3 regions of the Sphingobacterium sp. WM genome follow, and region 2 is predicted to be linked to each of the others. Evidence: riboswitches for the same ligand, from Rfam matches in the RefSeq annotation. Region 2 holds a riboswitch; each other region holds the start of a gene.

Region 1 (6,228 bases), 2.1 Mb from region 2:
GCTAAGAAACTTGCACAGCATTTCAAAAATATCGATGCTATTCGATCTGCGAATGTTGATGAAATACTTTCGGTCCAAGATATTGGATTACGCATTGCCGAGAGCATCAATGCCTACTTGGTCAATCCAGAACATTGGGAAGAGATCGAGAAATTAAAGGCCATGGGCCTTCAGTTTGAGATTGAAGAGAAGGAAGTTGTTTTAGCTGGAGATAACTTATCAGGGAAGACCTTTTTAATTTCAGGCGTGTTTGCAGATTATTCAAGAGAAGAATTGACTGAATTAATCGAGGCTCATGGAGGCAAGATGATCAGCAGTATATCTTCTAAATTGAATTATTTGGTAGCCGGAGATAAAATGGGTCCTTCCAAGTTAGCGAAGGCTGAAAAATTGCAAATCCCAATGATTTCCGAGAGTGAATTATTGGCGATGATTAATAAATAGAATTAAAATAACAAAATATATAATAAACGATGAACGAGCTTCAAGGTGCGGGAGTAGCATTAATAACTCCATTTCACGCAGACGGCACAGTAGATTACGACACTTTAGGAAATTTGATTGATTTTCAAATTGAGGGTGGAATTGATTATTTAGTTTCATTGGGTACCACTGGCGAAACAGCGACCCTAACTCAAGACGAACGAAAGAAGGTGTGGCAATTTACTTCCAAACACGTGAATAAACGCATTCCTCTGGTAGCTGGTATTGGTGGGAACAACACCTATGAAATCGTGGAGCAGATCAAGAATTTTGAAACATTGGATTATGTTGCGATTCTTTCTGTATCTCCATATTACAATAAACCAACACAAGAAGGTATTTACCAACATTATAAAGCCATTGCCGAAGCTTCAAAACTTCCTATTATTCTGTACAATGTACCGGGAAGAACAGGAAGCAATATGACGGCAGCCACAACGGTTCGTTTAGCGAATGATTTTAAGAATATCATCGCGACCAAGGAAGCTTCAGGAAATTTTGCGCAGTTCAGTGAAATTCTTCGGGATATGCCTAAAGGTTTCCTATTAATTTCTGGGGATGATCCAGTTACTTTGCCAATGATGGCCATGGGTGCTGCAGGAATTATTTCGGTGGTAGGAAACGCCTACCCGACCAAGGTTTCAGCATTAGCTCATCTATGCCGCGAGGGCAATTTTGAAGAAGCTAGGGCCATTCATTTGGAATTATTAAGAATCATTGACCTGTGTTTTGTGGAAGGCAATCCTGCTGGTGTAAAATATATTCTTGAGAAAAAAGGAATCGGACAAGATCATGTACGCTTGCCTTTGGTACCTGTCGGTCCGAAGACAAGAGAAGCAATAGATGCAGAGATGCAGCTACTAGCATAAAAAAATAACAGGTTGGCAATGAAAATTGACCAACCTTTTTTATTTTTAGGTATTCTTTTTGTTACCAAAATAAAAACTGAATTAAGAAAAATGGAAACAACAAACCAACAACCTAGTAATCGAGGCTCAAAATTCAAGAAATTCATAAGCTGGTTACTTTTAGTCCTATTTTTAGGCTTTGCCGGATTCGTTTACTTTAAATATTACTTTGTATTTGGTGAAGGTGTTAAATCTGGAGTTCTTAATTACGCAGTGAAAAAAGGAAATCTATTTAAGACCTACGAGGGAAAACTTATCCAAGAGGGAATTCGTTCGCAAAAAACTGGTACAGGATTATCGAGCAATGAATTTGAATTCTCCATTGAAAGTGATTCTGTATTTCATGAGTTAGAATTAAATAGCGGAAAGGCATTTGATTTACACTACAAGGAGTATCACGGGGTTCTTCCATGGCGAGGAAATACGCGATATGTAGTGGACAAGATCATCCAAATGCGTGATGCTAAACCAAATAGCTTTTAAAAGCATTTAATGCCAAGACCAGGCATTGGAGCTTCAATTAATGAGATGGAATATTTCAATCATTAATTGAAGCTCTTTTTATTTGGCATTCCACACTAAAATTAACCCTTACTTATTTCCTTGAAGAACATGCTTTTAGCAGGTTTTCAACAATCTTTTTTGAAAAAGATTGCAAAATTAAATTTCGTGAACTATATTTGCGGAGTACTTCGATAGTGGTACGCTAATCATTACCTCTCTAAAAAGATGGTCTTGATTTATAAAGAAGTGGCGAGAGACTGGCTCAATGACCCACTGGCAACCTTCAATAAGAATTGAAAAGGTGCCAATTCCTGTCCGAGGCAATAAAGCCCAGGAGCATATAAATGAAATAGACTATGACTTCAAAATTTTCAAAATCGGAATTATTGTATCTTGTTGGAAAACCAGCAAAGAATCAACTTATTCAATTTATTTCTTCTTGTATTGCGGGTGCTGCACGAATGCGATAGCCGTCTGTAGATTTCTACACGATAGGTATTTATCGTGCGGGGAATCATGTAGTCGGCCAAATCATCAAGCAATCAAGGGATAAAAAAAATCATTCAATTTACTAACATCTATAATCAACATAAAAATGTCGGAAAACAAAAATCTTAAATTTGAAACATTGCAAGTACATGCAGGACAAGAAGTAGACCCTACAACTGGTTCAAGAGCATTACCTATATACCAAACCTCATCATACGTTTTTGAAAATGCAGAACATGGTGCAAACCTATTCGCATTAAAGCAATTCGGAAACATCTATACCCGGATCATGAATCCTACGACGGATGTTTTTGAAAAACGCATTGCAGCCTTAGAAGGCGGTGTTGCAGCACTAGCTGTTGCATCAGGCCAGGCAGCTCAATTTATTGCATTGACAAATATCCTTGAAGCAGGTGAAAACTTTGTTTCAGGAGCTAACTTATATGGTGGTACTTATAACCAATTCAAAGTATCATTCAAAAGATTAGGTATCGAAGCTCGATTTGCTGAAGAATCAGATGCTGATAAAATCGAAGCCTTGATCGACGATAAGACCAAAGCGATCTACGTAGAAACCATTGGTAACCCAAGCTATAATATTCCTGACTTTGAGCGCATTGCTTCCGTTGCGAAGAAACATGACTTACCATTGATCGTGGATAATACATTTGGTGCAGGAGGTTATTTGTTCAAACCTTTGGAACATGGTGCAAACGTTGTAGTAGAATCAGCAACCAAATGGATTGGTGGACATGGTACAAGTATCGGTGGTGTTATTATCGATGGTGGTAACTACAACTGGGGTAATGGTAAATTCAAGCAATTTTCAGAACCATCAGAAGGTTATCATGGTTTAGTATTTTCAGATGTATTTGGCGAAGATGGTCCATTTGGAAACATCCAATTTGCTATCCGTGCGAGAGTTGAAGGATTGAGAGATTTCGGCCCTGCCCTATCTCCATTTAATTCATTTTTATTGGTTCAAGGTTTAGAGACTTTATCATTAAGAGTTCAACGTCATGTGGACAATACTTTAGAAATCGCACAATGGTTAGATGCGCATCCACAAGTGGAGCATGTAAGCTATCCAGGTTTGAAAAACCATCCATATCATCAAAATGCTCAGAAATATTTGAAAAATGGATATGGGGCGGTTCTTTCATTTACAGTAAAAGGTGGAGTTGATAAAGCTAATGAGTTTATTGATTCGTTGGAATTGATTAGCCATCTGGCGAATGTTGGGGATGCGAAGACATTGATCATTCACCCAGCAGCAACCACCCACCAACAATTAAGTGCTGAGGCACAGAAAAAAGCAGGTGTAGAACCAGGTCAATTGAGATTGTCAGTTGGTATTGAACATATTGATGACATTAAAGCTGATCTAGCACAAGCATTTGACAAAATTAAATAAGGGGGGCCTTATTTAATTTTTATGGAGGAAGATAATTTAATAGAATGAGTGTAAAGACTTTCGGATATAGCCAAGACTTCGAATTAGAAAGCGGGAAAAAACTGGCAAATCTACAGATAGCTTACCATAGTTATGGAGAGCTAAACGAAGATAAATCCAATGTGATATGGGTTTGTCATGCTTTGACTGCTAATTCAGATGTATTTGACTGGTGGCCAGGATTATTTGGCGAGCATGAGTTATTCAATGATAAAGATTATTTTATTATTTGTGCCAATGTATTGGGTTCACATTATGGAACGACGAATCCCTTATCCATTGACCCCAATACAAACCTGCCCTATTATTCAGACTTTCCACAGTTCACCATTCGTGATATCGTAAAAGCCCATCAATTGCTGGCAGACCATTTAGGGATAAATGAAATAAACACTTTGATCGGTGGATCCTTAGGTGGGCAGCAGGCATTGGAATGGACGGTTGCAAAAACTATTAAAATCCATAACCTGATAGCCATCGGAACCAATGCGTTCTTTTCTCCATGGGGCATTGCATTTAATGAGAGTCAACGACTGGCAATTGAGGCAGATTCAACCTTTACTGAAAAAAGAGACGATGCTGGTATGAAAGGCTTAAAAGCCGCACGCAGCATGGCCTTATTATCTTATCGAACATACAATGCCTATGGCACCACGCAGGTAGAGTCTGACCATGATAAGACGGATGCCTATAAAGCATCTTCCTATCAATCCTACCAAGGCGATAAATTGGTGAGAAGATTCAATGCATTCTCCTACTGGTATCTGACCAAAGCCATGGACAGTCATCATTTGGGAAGAAGTAGAGGCCAGGTAGAACAAGTTTTACAATCCATCGAAGGAGTTAATGCCCTAATCATAGGAATTCCTTCGGATGTTCTCTTTCCGCCACAGGAACAAGAATTTATTGCTAAAAACATTCCACATGCAGAGTACTATGAACTACACTCCTTTTTTGGACATGATGGATTCTTGATTGAAACAAAAACCCTAACTCAAGTCATTGGAAACTTTCTTGAGAAAAATAATACAAAAGCAGAAAATCACTTAAATTTAATTAAAGAATAATGAGTAAGAAACTTACCATCGGGATGTTTGGATTTGGTGTGGTGGGACAAGGTTTATACGATATCATAAAAACAAAGAACCTAAACTTAGAGATTAAGAAATTCGTAATCAAGAATGCAGACAAGAAAAGGACATTGCCTGCAGAGTTATTCACTACAGATGCCAATGCGATTTTAAATGACCCAGAAATCAATACGGTAGTTGAATTAATTGATGATGCGGAAGCTGCTTTTGAAATTACAAAAAGAGCGCTGACAAGCGGAAAAAATGTAGTTTCAGCCAATAAGAAAATGATTGCAACCCATTTGGAAGAATTAACGGAGATTCAAAATCAACATGGGACTTCCCTATTGTATGAAGGAGCTGTTTGTGGAAGTATTCCAATCATCCGGAATTTAGAGGAGTATTATGACAATGAGCTGTTGCACTCTGTGAGTGGTATTTTCAACGGTTCATCAAACTATATCCTATCCAAGATCTTCAATGAAAATCAAAGCTATGATGCAGCATTGAAGAAAGCACAGGAATTGGGATTCGCAGAAACTGACCCAACCTTGGACGTGGGAGGATATGATCCAAAATATAAATTGGCTATCGTGGCATCACATGCTTACGGAATCTACATCAACCCGGATGAAATCCTTAATTTAGGTATTGACACCTTAGGAGATGCAGATATTCGCTATGCAAGGGAGAAGAATTATAAAATCAAATTGATTCCATTGGCGAAGGAAATTTCCAACAATAAAGTAGTTCTTTATGTGCTTCCGAAATTTATTTCAAAAGGCAATATCCTACAAAATGTTGAGAATGAGTACAACGGAGTATTGGTAAAAGCAGCCTTTGCAGATGAGCAATTCTTCTATGGTAAAGGTGCTGGCGGTCATCCTACAGGATCAGCGGTTCTATCCGATATCGCGGCCCTGAGATATGATTATAAATACGAGTATAAAAAACATTTAGAGGCACAGCAAGTAAGCTACTCAACGGATTATAGTTTTAAAGTTTATTTCCGTTACGAGGATGAGGATGTATTGGAAAACATTGAATTCAGCAGTATTTCAGAGCGTTTTTACAGTGATGATCATAAATACGTAATTGGGACAATCAACCTACAGGAAATTATTGCAAAACGTGAAATTATCCATCAACAAGGTAATTTCTTAGCAGAGATTCTATAAATTCCATTTTAAATTAAAATAGAAAGTGTTTTTCCTTAATTGGATTAACACTTTTTTATTTTTAGAGGCTAAACCTCTCTATTTTAGGGATAAAATTATTTGAGAGTAAAAATCTTCAACAATATTATTTTATTTATAAACGG
Region 2 (6,228 bases):
GCATTAATTGATAATGAAATTTAAGTTAAGGATTAATTTGTTCCTCCACGTCCTCCGAATAGTTTTGAAATTAACCAAATCACCAAAACGACTGCCCCTACAACTAATATAATTCCCCACCACATTCCGGCTTTAAAAATCCCTTCTATCAATGAACAACTACTAAAAAGTGATGTTGTCAATGCGAGTGCTAAAAATCCAATATATCTGTTCATAGTTCTTTTTATTTTACTAAACAATAAGAAGTCATAAAAGTTTGGTTTATCCTAACTCCAGATAAGATTTTTGCAGATTTTATCCCTTTTTTGGAAAGAGTTGATTCGATAAAATGAGAAGGCCGAGCTAATTTAGCTCGGCCTTCGTAGTTTATATTTTATAATACTTATTCAGCTCTTAAAATTTTGGCAGCTTCTACCATTGATTCTAATGCTGCTTTAGTTTCTGGCCAAGCACGAGTTTTCAAACCACAGTCAGGGTTTACCCATAATTGCTCTGCAGGAACTACAGCTTTAGCTTTACGTAATAAGTTAACCATTTCTTCTGTGCTAGGAACACGAGGAGAGTGGATATCATATACCCCAGGACCGATATCGTTAGGATATTTAAAGTCAGCAAATGCATCTAATAATTCCATTTGAGAACGTGAAGTCTCAATGGTAATTACATCGGCATCCATTGCTGCGATATCTTGGATAATATCGTTGAATTCAGAGTAACACATGTGTGTGTGGATCTGCGTATCATCATCAACATTTGAAGAAGAAACACGGAATGCACGAACTGCCCAATCCAAGTATTCTTGCTGATCAGCTTTACGTAATGGAAGACCCTCACGAATTGCCGGCTCATCAATTTGGATGATTTTGATACCTGCTTTTTCCAATGCTTGAACTTCATCCAAGATTGCTAATGCAATTTGGTAAGTTGTTGTTGAACGAGGTTGGTCGTTACGTACGAATGACCATTGTAAAATCGTAACTGGACCTGTCAACATTCCTTTTACAGGACGGTTAGTCAATGATTGCGCATATGCAGACCAACGAACAGTCATGTCTTCAGGACGGTAAACATCACCAAAAATAATTGGAGGTTTTACACAACGAGAACCGTATGATTGAACCCATCCATTTTGCGTGAATGCGTATCCAGCTAATTGCTCACCGAAATACTCAACCATGTCATTACGTTCGAACTCACCATGTACTAATACATCGATGTCTAGATCTTCTTGTAAACGAATAGTTCTTTCAGTTTCAGCAGCGATTTCTTTATCGTATTCCTCTTGAGAAATAGCACCTTTTTTCAAGTCAGCTCTCCATTTACGAACATCTTTCGTTTGTGGGAATGAACCGATTGTTGTAGTTGCAAATCCAGGAAGGTTGAATTTAGCTTGTTGAGCTTCTTTACGAGCATTGAAAGTAGAAGTACGTTTAGCATCTTCATCAGTGATGTTGCTAACTCTGTTTTTTACTTCTGGTTTGTGGATCAATGGAGAAGTACGACGGCTTTCAGCAGCATCTTTGTTTGCTTCAAAACGTTTTTGAGTTTCCGCATCTACTTCACCCTCAGCTAATACTGCTAAGTCTTTTACTTCAGCTAATTTTTGTTTAGCGAATGCTAACCAGTTTTTCACTTCAGCAGGTAAAGATTCTTCATTGTTTTCATTGTCTAAATCAAATGGAACATGCAATAATGATGAAGAAGGAGCAACCCAAACACGGTCTTTTCCTAAAGCATCAACGGCTTGTTTGATTTTTTTCAATGAGTTTTCATAGTCATTTTTCCAAATGTTACGGCCTTCAACAACTCCTAATGAAAGAGTTAATGATGCAGGAACTTTGGATAATATAGTGTCAAGTTGGTTTTCACCACGAACTAAGTCAAGGTGTAACGCATGCACAGGAAGGTTTACAGCGATATCTTCGTTGTTTCCTAATGCCTCGAAGTAAGTAGCAACGATTAATTTGATGCCTTTAGCAGCTGCAGCTAACTTTTCGAATACTTTTCCGTAAAGTGCTTTTGTAGCATCATCGATATCTAATGCCAAGAAAGGCTCATCGATTTGTACATATTGTGCGCCAGCATCAGCAAGTTTTCCAAGGATCTCTTCGTATACAGGAAGTAATTTGTCGATAAGATCGATGCGGTTAAAACCAGCTTCTTTTTCTTTACCTAATAATAAGTAAGAAATTGGACCAATCAGAACAGGTTTTGTTTCAATGCCTGATTGTTTTGCTTCATTGTATTCACTTAAGAATTTCTCTGAAGTAAGTTTGAATTCTTGATCTTTTACGAATTCAGGAACGATATAGTGGTAGTTGGTATCAAACCACTTTGTCATTTCCATAGCAGTTACATCAACACCATCTTCTTGGAAACCACGTGCCATCGCGAAATATAAATCTAAGTTATATTGGCGATCGATTTTGTTTAAAAGGGAGTTGTAACGAGCAGGAATTGCTCCAACAGTTAATGATAAGTCAAGGACTTGGTCATAAAAAGAAAAATCATTTGATGGGATCAATTCGATACCAGCATCCTTTTGAGTCTTCCAATTGCTTTCACGGATTTTCAGTCCAGCCTGCAATAATTCTTCCGCGCTGATTTTCTTTGCCCAGTAAGCTTCATTAGCTTTCTTCAGTTCACGGAATGCACCCACACGTGGGTAGCCTAAATTGTTTGTTAATAGCATATAGATCTCTACTAAATTAAAATGTTTCAAAAAGTCTTTGCTAAGAGAAGGCTACTAAGGTACCTGTAACCAGCTTATCTTTCCCAATCGGGGTAGAATGTAGCACCTTGTCAAGGGACAGGTTGCTAAGGCTTCATCGGGTCTAGTCCCTCTGCCTTTCTCTATAAGCGGTGGCTAAGTTATGGATAAGATTTATATTTTGCAAAAAAAAGATTTGTGACCAGAGATTTCTCCCCAGTAAAAACAAATTATTAGCCATTTTAATATGTCTCCATTCTATAATAATCTGGCCTAAAGCAATAGTGTAGAGGGAATACCAAAAAAATAGGGACAAAATTAATTTTGTCCCTATTCATTTTATTTTTGTAATCATTCTGAGAAGAACTCTTCCCAAAAATCTGATATTAACTCACTAATAATTTATATCCTTTACCATGGACATTCACAATCTCTACATTCGGATCTTCCTTCAAATATTTTCTTAACTTACTTAAAAAAACATCCATACTTCTTCCGGTAAAGTAATTGTCATCATGCCAGATCTTGATCAATGCTTCCTCTCGGGTCAATACATCGTTCTTTTTCAAACATAAAAGACGTAGTAATTCGGCTTCTTTGGTTGAAAGCTTTTGCTGTTGTCCCTTGAATGAAATAATCTGACTTGTATAATCGAAGAAGTAATCACCGATTTCAAATTTATCAGAAACTTCTTCTTCTTTATCTTTCGATGCTCTTTTGAGCAAGGCATTTATTCGTAGCAATAATTCCTCCACACGGAAGGGTTTGGTGATATAATCATCACCTCCCAATTCAAATGCCTGGGTTTTATCTTCCATCATTCCCTTTGCTGTCGCGTAGATGATAGGAACTGTTTGATTTATTTTTCGAATATCCTTTCCTAATGAAAAGCCGTCTTTCTTGGGCATCATGACGTCTAGGATACAAAGATCAAATTCCTCTTTTCTGAAGGCATCCATACCTTCTTGACCATCCTTACATAATACCACATCGAATTTACCCTTTAGTTCTAGGTAATCCTTTAATAACTCGCCCAAATTAGGATCATCTTCTGCTAATAATATCTTTTGATTCATAATTTCTTTTATTTATTATGCTACTTCCTTGGAGGCGTCCTTCAAAGGAAGAGTTACTTCAAATTGTGTGCCTTTATCTTTTTCGCTTTTAACTGATATTTTGCCGTTTAGTCTTTTGATGATATCATTGACATAACTTAGGCCTAGTCCAAAGCCTTTTACGTTGTGAATATTTCCCGTAGGAATCCTATAAAATTGATCAAAAATCTTTTCTTGTTGATCCTTGGTCATCCCCATTCCTTTATCTGCAACGGAGATTACAATGTTGTTCCCTCTATTAAAAGTCTTGAAAGTGATTTCTGGTTTTTCTTGAGAGTATTTAATTGCGTTATCAACCAAATTAAACATGACATTGGATAGGTGAAGTTCATCTCCAACCACCAAGTCATTAACTGCAGCCAAGTCGATATTCAAGGTTCCTTCTGCCTTATCCATTTGCAGGCGCATACTCTCCAAAACGGCATTCGCCAGAGAGTTGATATAAACATTGACGCGTTCAATTTTCAAGTTTTCCTTTTCTAAACGCGCAATATTCAAAACCCTTTCAATATGAGAACCCAATCTGACATTCTCATCATAAATGATATTTGCGAGTTTATTTACCCTTTTGCCATCAGCCGAAATTTCCGGATCCCGCAAGGACTCACTCGCGATCATAATAGTAGCCACCGGAGTTTTAAACTCATGCGTCATATTGTTGATGAAATCCGTTTTCATTTCGGAAATCTTCTTTTGCTTGAAGATAATGCTCAGGGTATAAGCGAAACATCCAATCAATAGAGCAAGCAAGGCCAAGATGGTCGGGAATAACCAATATCCCATGGTTTCCGCAATAATCCCGCCTTTATTTGGGAAGTGAATACTTAATTCACCCGGCGCATTGCCTCGGTCTCCTTGGAATAATCTTGCTGTATAGATCAATGGGTTGCTAACCTCCTTTAACTCTTCGTTATTGAATTGATACACCCCCTGAAATACCGGCATCTTATTGAAATCCTTGATTTCCATGACGAAGGATGATTTTATCCCGCGCTCAGAAAGCTCATGAATCAATAATTTCACCGTCTTTTTTCCATTGATACGTTCTGCCAAGGGTCTTTTGGATAATTCCATACCCATGGCCACATCAGCAATGACAGAGCTTTTTTTGCCACCTAAAATAGCAATCGTATCGTATAGGGTAGCAGCTTCTGTTAACTTCTGATTTCTTAAATTATTTAGTTTGATCTCCAATTCCTCAATTTTCCCAATGGATCTCGAGTCAATTCTTGGAGGTAATGTTCGGATTTGATAGGCAATGGCTTCCGTAGCTGGAGGTGAAAATACTGGAATTAAATACCGAGTACTATCATCCTTCTGAGCCACCCTTGGAATAACTTTTATGGCCTCAACATTCGTGAATTCACCAATGGTGTTATCAGATGTAAGCCCCTGTTCTAGAGTGATTCTGACTAAATGTTTATAATCTTTCCTTCGTAAATAGGTCTCGTAGAACTCATTACTAATGGGGACAGCTGGGAATTGCTGATTTAATTGACGCTCTAGATAATTGAAGTGGGTCGTATGTGCAAAAGCTCTTCTTTGCAAGGTTTTGATACTATCCTGATAACTTAACTGAAGCGCTAGTATTTTTTCATTCTTCTGAATTCTTTCCTGATCAATTCTAAACTTCTCCTGATTCAGACGTTCTTGTTCCCTAGCAAAATCATAGATCTCTTGGCGTTCGATTTTGTTGGCTACTGCTGATAGGGAGGCTTTAACCTCCTCATCGAATAATTTTGACTCCTTGATAAAGGACTCCCGCACAAAATAATATTGCATAGCCATTACACCTATAAGCGCAATGGACATCAGCCAAATAATCAATGCAATACTTCTTTTCTTCATTTGTTACAAAAGTAATAAGGGAAAACAGCTAATTTTCTCATTTAACACATTTTAACAGCGAAATTTTAGCTTTTTTAGCAGAAATGGATTTGTTTTGTTATAGAATTATGACTTAAGATACTGATTATGAAAAATTTCATCCTAATTTCCATGCTGCTTTTGATTTGGGTACTTCCTTCTTCTGCTCAAAATAATCAAAATTTTCAAAAAATGAAACCATTGGAACTCAAGTTGGATAAATCCAAGCAGGATAGTTTAAAGGCTTTCAAAATACCATTATTTGATTCTCTAAGTTCTACCATAGAGATCCCAAATGCATACAAAGGAAAGAAATTAAATCTGCAGCAAACACCAAATCAAGGGGCTATGGATGACAGTGTAATTCTAGAAAAGAAATTGACTGGCTCGGAGAGTGTAATGATGCCAGGAACCAAAAAACTGGGCAATAATTCCCAAAAGGATAAGTTTGAGTCCAAAGACGTTTTAAACTCCCTTATTCAGAAGTTGTTTCAAAAATATATAAACAAGAAAGCCTCATGTTAAATGAGGCTTTCT
Region 3 (6,228 bases), 720 kb from region 2:
CTAAAAAACTTAGACCGGTGTTCTATGGTTGTTTTGATTGGCACTCCTCCGTACATGGATACTGGTCGGTAATTAAACTTTTAAAGCAATTCCCTGAATTGGATAAGGAAGGGACTATGCGAAAGGTCTTGAATGATCATATCACAGCCGAAAATGTAGCCACTGAAATAGCTTTTTTCAATGATAAGAATAATTTAAGCTTTGAAAGAACTTATGGATGGGCTTGGTTATTTAAACTTCAGGAAGAATTGTACAACTGGGAAGATCAGGATGCTAAAAGGTGGAAAACTAACCTACAACCTTTGGTCGATTTATTGGTTTCAAAATATATTGAGTACCTACCTAAACTTGTTTACCCAATCCGAGCTGGTCAACATGATAATTCTGCCTTTAGCTTATCCTTATCCTTGGATTATGCCAATACCGTCGGGAACGAGGAATTCATAAAAGCCATCAAAGAAAATTCTACCCGTCTATTCCAAGCTGATAGAAATTGTGATTTAGCTTATGAGCCAAGTGGTTATGATTTCCTATCTCCATGTTTGGAGGAAGCATTCCTAATGAGTAAAATAATGGATAAAACTACTTATATGAACTGGTTGAAAGAGTTTATGCCCGATTTATTCAGCCAAAAGTTTGAATTGAATCCAGCAATTGTAAAAGATAGAACAGATGGAAAATTGGTTCATTTGGATGGATTGAACTATAGTCGCGCTGCATGTTTATCTGGAATCTCCAAAATGGATCCAAGCTTGGAACATCTTCAAGCAAATGCGGTAGAACATTTTAATTTTTCTATTAAAAACCTAAGCAAGGAAGATGATTATATGGGAAGTCATTGGTTGGGAACATTTGCTTTGTACGCAATTAACGTATTGAATAAATAGCTTATGAAATAGAACATTGAGATGAGAATTTTATTTTCTCATCTCAATGTTTACTATTGCTTTAACAAATAGGAATTAGTTTATTCTCAGATAATTTTACAGGAACTCTTTGAATTTGGGTAAATCCATCTTCAGTACTGATGATTGCTGAAAGGTCTATTCCGCGATTGGACAAGGTGCTCAATAGGGCAGTCCTAAAGGCAGTTTTGTTGGTTCCCCAATTGGAATTCACCAAGTCATTGTTCAAAATGACCAATTCATTGTTGGAATAATGGTGGAATTTCTCCACTAAATGTTGATGTAAGGGTTTTGTTGTGTTGGACATACAATTAATGTTTAAAGTGTTTAACCATAATTGCATTCAGAGACGTCTATTGGACCTTGCAAGATTCGTTTATTTTGGCTGCTCGCCCGTATCGATTTACCACCGCGGTGACTCCCACTCGGTTGGTATTGCTTACGCAATTCTGAATACTCTACAAACTTAGTAGATTATATTTTATTATGCAAGAAAATTTTTGAAAATTCTATAATTCTTTTCTTAGACGTGCCACAGGGATGTTCATCGCTTCCCTATATTTCGCAACCGTACGACGTGCAATCGAATAACCCTTTTCTTTCAGAATTTCAGTCAGCTTTTCGTCTGCCAAAGGCTTTCTCTTATCTTCGTTTGCAATACATTCCTCCAAAATCTTCTTGACTTCCTTGTTGGAAACCTCTTCACCTGATTCTGTTTGAATAGCTTCGGAGAAGAATGATTTTAATAAGAATGTGCCAAATTCCGTTTGCACATATTTAGAGTTTGCAACCCGCGAAACAGTTGAAATATCCATTTCGATTTTGTCGGCTATGTCCTTTAAAATCATTGGCTTCAGCATTCTGTCATCTCCGGTTAGGAAATAATCATATTGATATTCCATGATTGCGTTCATGGTTTTCAATAGGGTTTGTTGTCTTTGTTTGATAGCATCGATAAACCATTTTGCTGAATCCAGTTTTTGTTTTACAAATTGAACTGCTTCACGCATTTTTTTGTCGTTTTTCTCCGCTTTTTCATAATGCTCAAACATCTCCTGGTAGGAGCGGGATACCCTTAATTCTGGGGCGTTACGTCCATTAAGAGTGAGGTGCAGGACACCATCATTATTTGAAATATGGAAATCCGGAATAATCTGTAATTGCTTTCCAGCAACAGCACCTGAGTCTCCCGGTTTTGGGTTAAGCTTTAATATTTCATTTACGATCTCTTTTAACTCCTCGGAATTTACCCCAAGTTGCTTTTCGATTTTATCGTAATGTTTTTTGGTGAATTCATCCAGATAATTCTCAACAACTTGCATCGCCTGTTGAATGATCGGATTAGTCTGGTCTTTCTTACGTAATTGGATAGCTAAGCATTCCTGAAGGTTTCTTGCGCCAATTCCTGGAGGATCAAAGGATTGTACAATCTTCAGCATCTCCTCAACTTCATCTTCTTCGACAATGACGTTCTGTGAAAATGCAAGGTCATCGATTAAGGATAGAATAGGTCTTCTTAAGTAGCCATCATCATCTAATGAGCCAATGATTTGTTGACCAAGAACATAATCCTTGTCCGATAGCGCCAAGAGGTCTAGCTGATTCTGTAGGTTCTCAAAGAATGAATCCTGAACGGCAATAGGAATCTCCTTTTTCCCTTCGTCATCATCATGGTCATAGCCACCGCCATAGTCCTTATAATCATCTTCTTGTATGTATTCATCCACGCTAAACTCATCGTCATAGCTGTTGTCTTCCATATTGAAGTCATCATCAGGATCCTTGTCAGGATACTCCTCAACCGGTTCATTCATGTTAGTCAAACTTCCATCTTCCAAAGCAGGGTTCTCTTCAAGTTCCTCCTTGATCCGTGCATCTAATGAAACAGTAGGTACCTGAAGCAATTTGATAAATTGAATTTGTTGCGGTGAAAGTTTCTGTAATAATTTTTGTTGTAATGTTTGTTTTAACATGTCCCCGATTAATAAGTCAGGTAAAAATAGGGAATAATATTCAATTTGATAAGAATGTAAGCAACAAAAGAATTTTTAGGTACAGTTTTTGCTAATATAAATGCCGGAAAAACAGCCTACTTAAAAACCAAAAAATACATTTGTTAAATTTCGTTAATTTTCGTTCTAAGCTTCATTTTTGAGCGAATTGCTATGATTTTTTCCAAAGTTTTGTTCATATTTACCGTATGTTTAAACGTGTCCGGAACAAATTTTTGCGTATCGCACTGATTGTTATTTACTTTATTATCTTATTCACTTGTGCGGTTCAAATAAACTTCTTAGGATTGTTCGGATCATCACCTACGAAGAAGGAAATATTGTTGCCCGAATTAAACGTCTCTTCTGAATTATTTACCGCCGATTCCGTATTACTTGGTCGTTACTACAAGCAGGACCGCGACCCTGTACCTTACGATAGTATTTCCCCTAATATTGTTAATGCCCTGATTGCTACTGAGGATGTTCGTTTTAGAAAACATCATGGGGTAGATTTTATTGGTTTATTTGGTGGGGTGTTCTCCACTTTGAGTGGAAGCGACCGCGGTGCCAGTACAATTACTCAACAACTTGCCAAAAACCTGTACAAAACACGATATAAAGACGCTCAAGGTCTCCTAGGTAAAATCCCCGGGGTCGGACTACTTGTGACCAAATATAAAGAATGGATGACTGCCTTTAAGCTGGAAAGTAAATACAGTAAGGAAGAAATCCTAACCATGTACTTGAATACTGTTTCTTTTAGCAATAACGCCTACGGAATTAAATCTGCTTCTGTTCGCTATTTTGATAAATTACCAAGTGAAATCTCTGTCAATGAAGCTGCCGTATTGGTTGGTATGCTCAAAGGTACAACCCTCTATAACCCAATCCGGAATCCTAAAAATGCCCTTCAACGTAGAAATGTCGTTCTAAACCAGATGAGTAAGGAGGGTTATTTAAAGAAAGAAGAAGTAGATAAATTGAGTAAAGACTCCTTGGGTTTGAACTTGAATAATCAGGAAATCCGAAACTCCAATGATTCGTATTTGAGAACTGCAGTCGAGAAATGGTTAGAGAAGTGGGCGGAAGATAATGAAATCGATATCTATACTAGTGGCTTGAAAATCTATACCACCATCGACTCTAGAATGCAAAAGATTGCAGAAACCGTGGTTTCAGCCAAGATGAAGGAACTTCAACAACGTTTGGATAATGTTTGGGGGAATGATCTGCCTTGGCGCGATAAAGAAGGAAATGTAATTCCTAACTTCCTGGAAGATCATGCGAAAAAACTTCCTATTTATGCTTCATTGATGAAAAAATTCAATGATGAAGCTAAGGTTTTTGAAGAACTGAATAAGAAAAAAAGCATGGAAGTCTTTACCTGGGATGGAATGGAAAAAGTTGATTATTCCACCATGGACTCCTTGAAGCATTATTTAACGATGCTAAATACCGGAATGATGGTAATGGATCCATATAATGGGGATATTAAAGTATGGATTGGTGGTATTAACCATGACTACTATAAATTTGACCATGTTAACCAAGCTAAAAGACAAGCTGGATCTACGTTTAAACCATTTGCTTATGCTGCGGCATTAGAATCTGGGATGGCTCCATGTGATAAATACACTGATAAACCTGTGAAAATTGAGTTTATCAATAATAAGGGTGAACATGAAATTTGGGAACCTAAAAATGCGGACTGGTCATTTTCTCATAGTGAAATGTCGCTAAGACATGCAATGGCTCGTTCTTTAAATACGGTTACTGCTCAAATCACCGAAACGGTGGGCTGGGACAAGGTAGTTGAGATGGCTCATAAATGTGGTATTGATAGTAAGCTAGAGTCTGTTCCATCGGTAGGATTGGGGTCTAATGATGTTTCGGTATTTGAAATGGTGCGAGGCTACAGTACCTTTATGAATGAAGGGAAGAGAACTGAACCGGTTTTGGTGTCAAGGATCGAAGATAAGGATGGGAAAGTGTTGGCGGAATTTAAAACCTCCACCAAACAAGCTATCACCGAAGAAAATGCTTGGTTGATGGGTTACATGTTAAGAGGAACAATTGAAGAATCTGGCGGTACCTCACAAGCATTATGGGAGTGGGACTTATTTCAGGATAATAATCAAATTGGGGGGAAGACCGGTACATCTTCAGATTATGTCGATGGATGGTACATGGGGGTAACCAAGGATTTAGTTGCTGGAGTATGGGTAGGATGTGACGAGCAAAGTATCCATTTTAAAAGCTCGGCAACTGGGGAAGGTTCTAAAACAGCTTTACCAATTTATGCGTTATTTATGGAGGAGATGTACAAGCATCCTGAACTTGGCGTAACGTTCGGTAAGTTTCCGGATCCTAAGGTTGAAATCGAGAAAAAATATAATTGTCCAGGACCTCGAATTCGTGTTCGTCAAGATACAAGCAGCACTGAAGGATTAAATCTGGATGCTGAATTACCAAATATTGTTTTACCCGATGTATTGAATCAAAACAATACAAACGAAGAACAGAATGAGGAAACAAATTAATCAGTTTTAATTGATTTGATTTTATTATTTTTATTGACTAATAATAACTTATGAAATTTAATCACATACTTTTTGCGAAAATTTTAAGTATAAACCTACTTCTAGCGATTGTATGCTCCTTAATACCTTCTAATGCGAATGCCCAATATTTTGGACAGAACAAAATGAGGTATAAGAAGCTTGATTTTAAGGTTTATGATACACCGCATTTTAATATCTATTATTATCTGCAGAATGATTCCATGATGAATTGGTTAGCCAAGGAGTCTGAGGTCTGGTATGAATTGCATCAACAAGTATTTCAAGATACTTTTTCGAGAAAAAATCCTATTATTTTATATAATAATCACCCTGAATTCCAGCAAACTACGGCTATTCAAGGGGAGATTAGTGTAGGAACTGGTGGTGTAACCGAGGCCTTTAAACAAAGGGTTGTCATGCCAATTATGCAAATTAATCAGCAAACCCGACATGTTCTTGGCCACGAATTGGTCCATGCTTTCCAATATCGCGTTCTAATTGAAGGTGGGGATTCAACAAGGTTGGAGAATATCGCGAATCTTCCCCTGTGGATGGTGGAAGGGATGGCAGAATATTTCTCCATCGGGAAAAAAGACGCCTTTACCTCTATGTGGATGCGGGATTCATATGCTAGAAATGATTTGCCAAGTTTAAGGCAAATGACGGAGCAATCCAGTAAATACTTCCCTTATCGTTATGGACAGGCATTTTGGTCATACCTGGGATCTACCTACGGGGATACTGTGATTATGCCTCTATTTATTGAAA

What was found. Region 2 has a riboswitch for S-adenosylmethionine ahead of metE (5-methyltetrahydropteroyltriglutamate--homocysteine S-methyltransferase). Riboswitches for the same ligand answer to the same signal wherever they lie in the genome.
Region 1: it holds a riboswitch for S-adenosylmethionine, as region 2 does, so the genes downstream of both, PZ892_RS05725 (O-acetylhomoserine aminocarboxypropyltransferase/cysteine synthase) here and metE (5-methyltetrahydropteroyltriglutamate--homocysteine S-methyltransferase) in region 2, are expected to answer to the same signal.
Region 3: it holds a riboswitch for S-adenosylmethionine, as region 2 does, so the genes downstream of both, PZ892_RS11890 (hypothetical protein) here and metE (5-methyltetrahydropteroyltriglutamate--homocysteine S-methyltransferase) in region 2, are expected to answer to the same signal.

What each region holds. Positions count from the first base shown of each region.
Region 1 is NZ_CP120709.1:1,343,391-1,349,618, reverse strand. It holds gene ligA (NAD-dependent DNA ligase LigA) at 1-444, shown strand, start outside; gene dapA (4-hydroxy-tetrahydrodipicolinate synthase) at 474-1,352, shown strand; gene PZ892_RS05730 (hypothetical protein) at 1,443-1,874, shown strand; SAM riboswitch class I at 2,129-2,242, shown strand; gene PZ892_RS05725 (O-acetylhomoserine aminocarboxypropyltransferase/cysteine synthase) at 2,491-3,798, shown strand; gene metX (homoserine O-acetyltransferase) at 3,843-4,904, shown strand; gene PZ892_RS05715 (homoserine dehydrogenase) at 4,904-6,085, shown strand.
Region 2 is NZ_CP120709.1:3,492,503-3,498,730, reverse strand. It holds gene PZ892_RS14950 (hypothetical protein) at 33-215, opposite strand; gene metE (5-methyltetrahydropteroyltriglutamate--homocysteine S-methyltransferase) at 383-2,692, opposite strand; SAM riboswitch class I at 2,764-2,862, opposite strand; gene PZ892_RS14940 (response regulator transcription factor) at 3,097-3,786, opposite strand; gene PZ892_RS14935 (HAMP domain-containing sensor histidine kinase) at 3,802-5,673, opposite strand; gene PZ892_RS14930 (hypothetical protein) at 5,800-6,216, shown strand.
Region 3 is NZ_CP120709.1:2,776,532-2,782,759, reverse strand. It holds gene PZ892_RS11895 (DUF2891 domain-containing protein) at 1-887, shown strand, start outside; gene PZ892_RS11890 (hypothetical protein) at 949-1,212, opposite strand; SAM-I-IV-variant riboswitch at 1,273-1,367, opposite strand; gene rpoN (RNA polymerase factor sigma-54) at 1,415-2,878, opposite strand; gene PZ892_RS11880 (transglycosylase domain-containing protein) at 3,106-5,439, shown strand; gene PZ892_RS11875 (DPP IV N-terminal domain-containing protein) at 5,604-6,228, shown strand, end outside.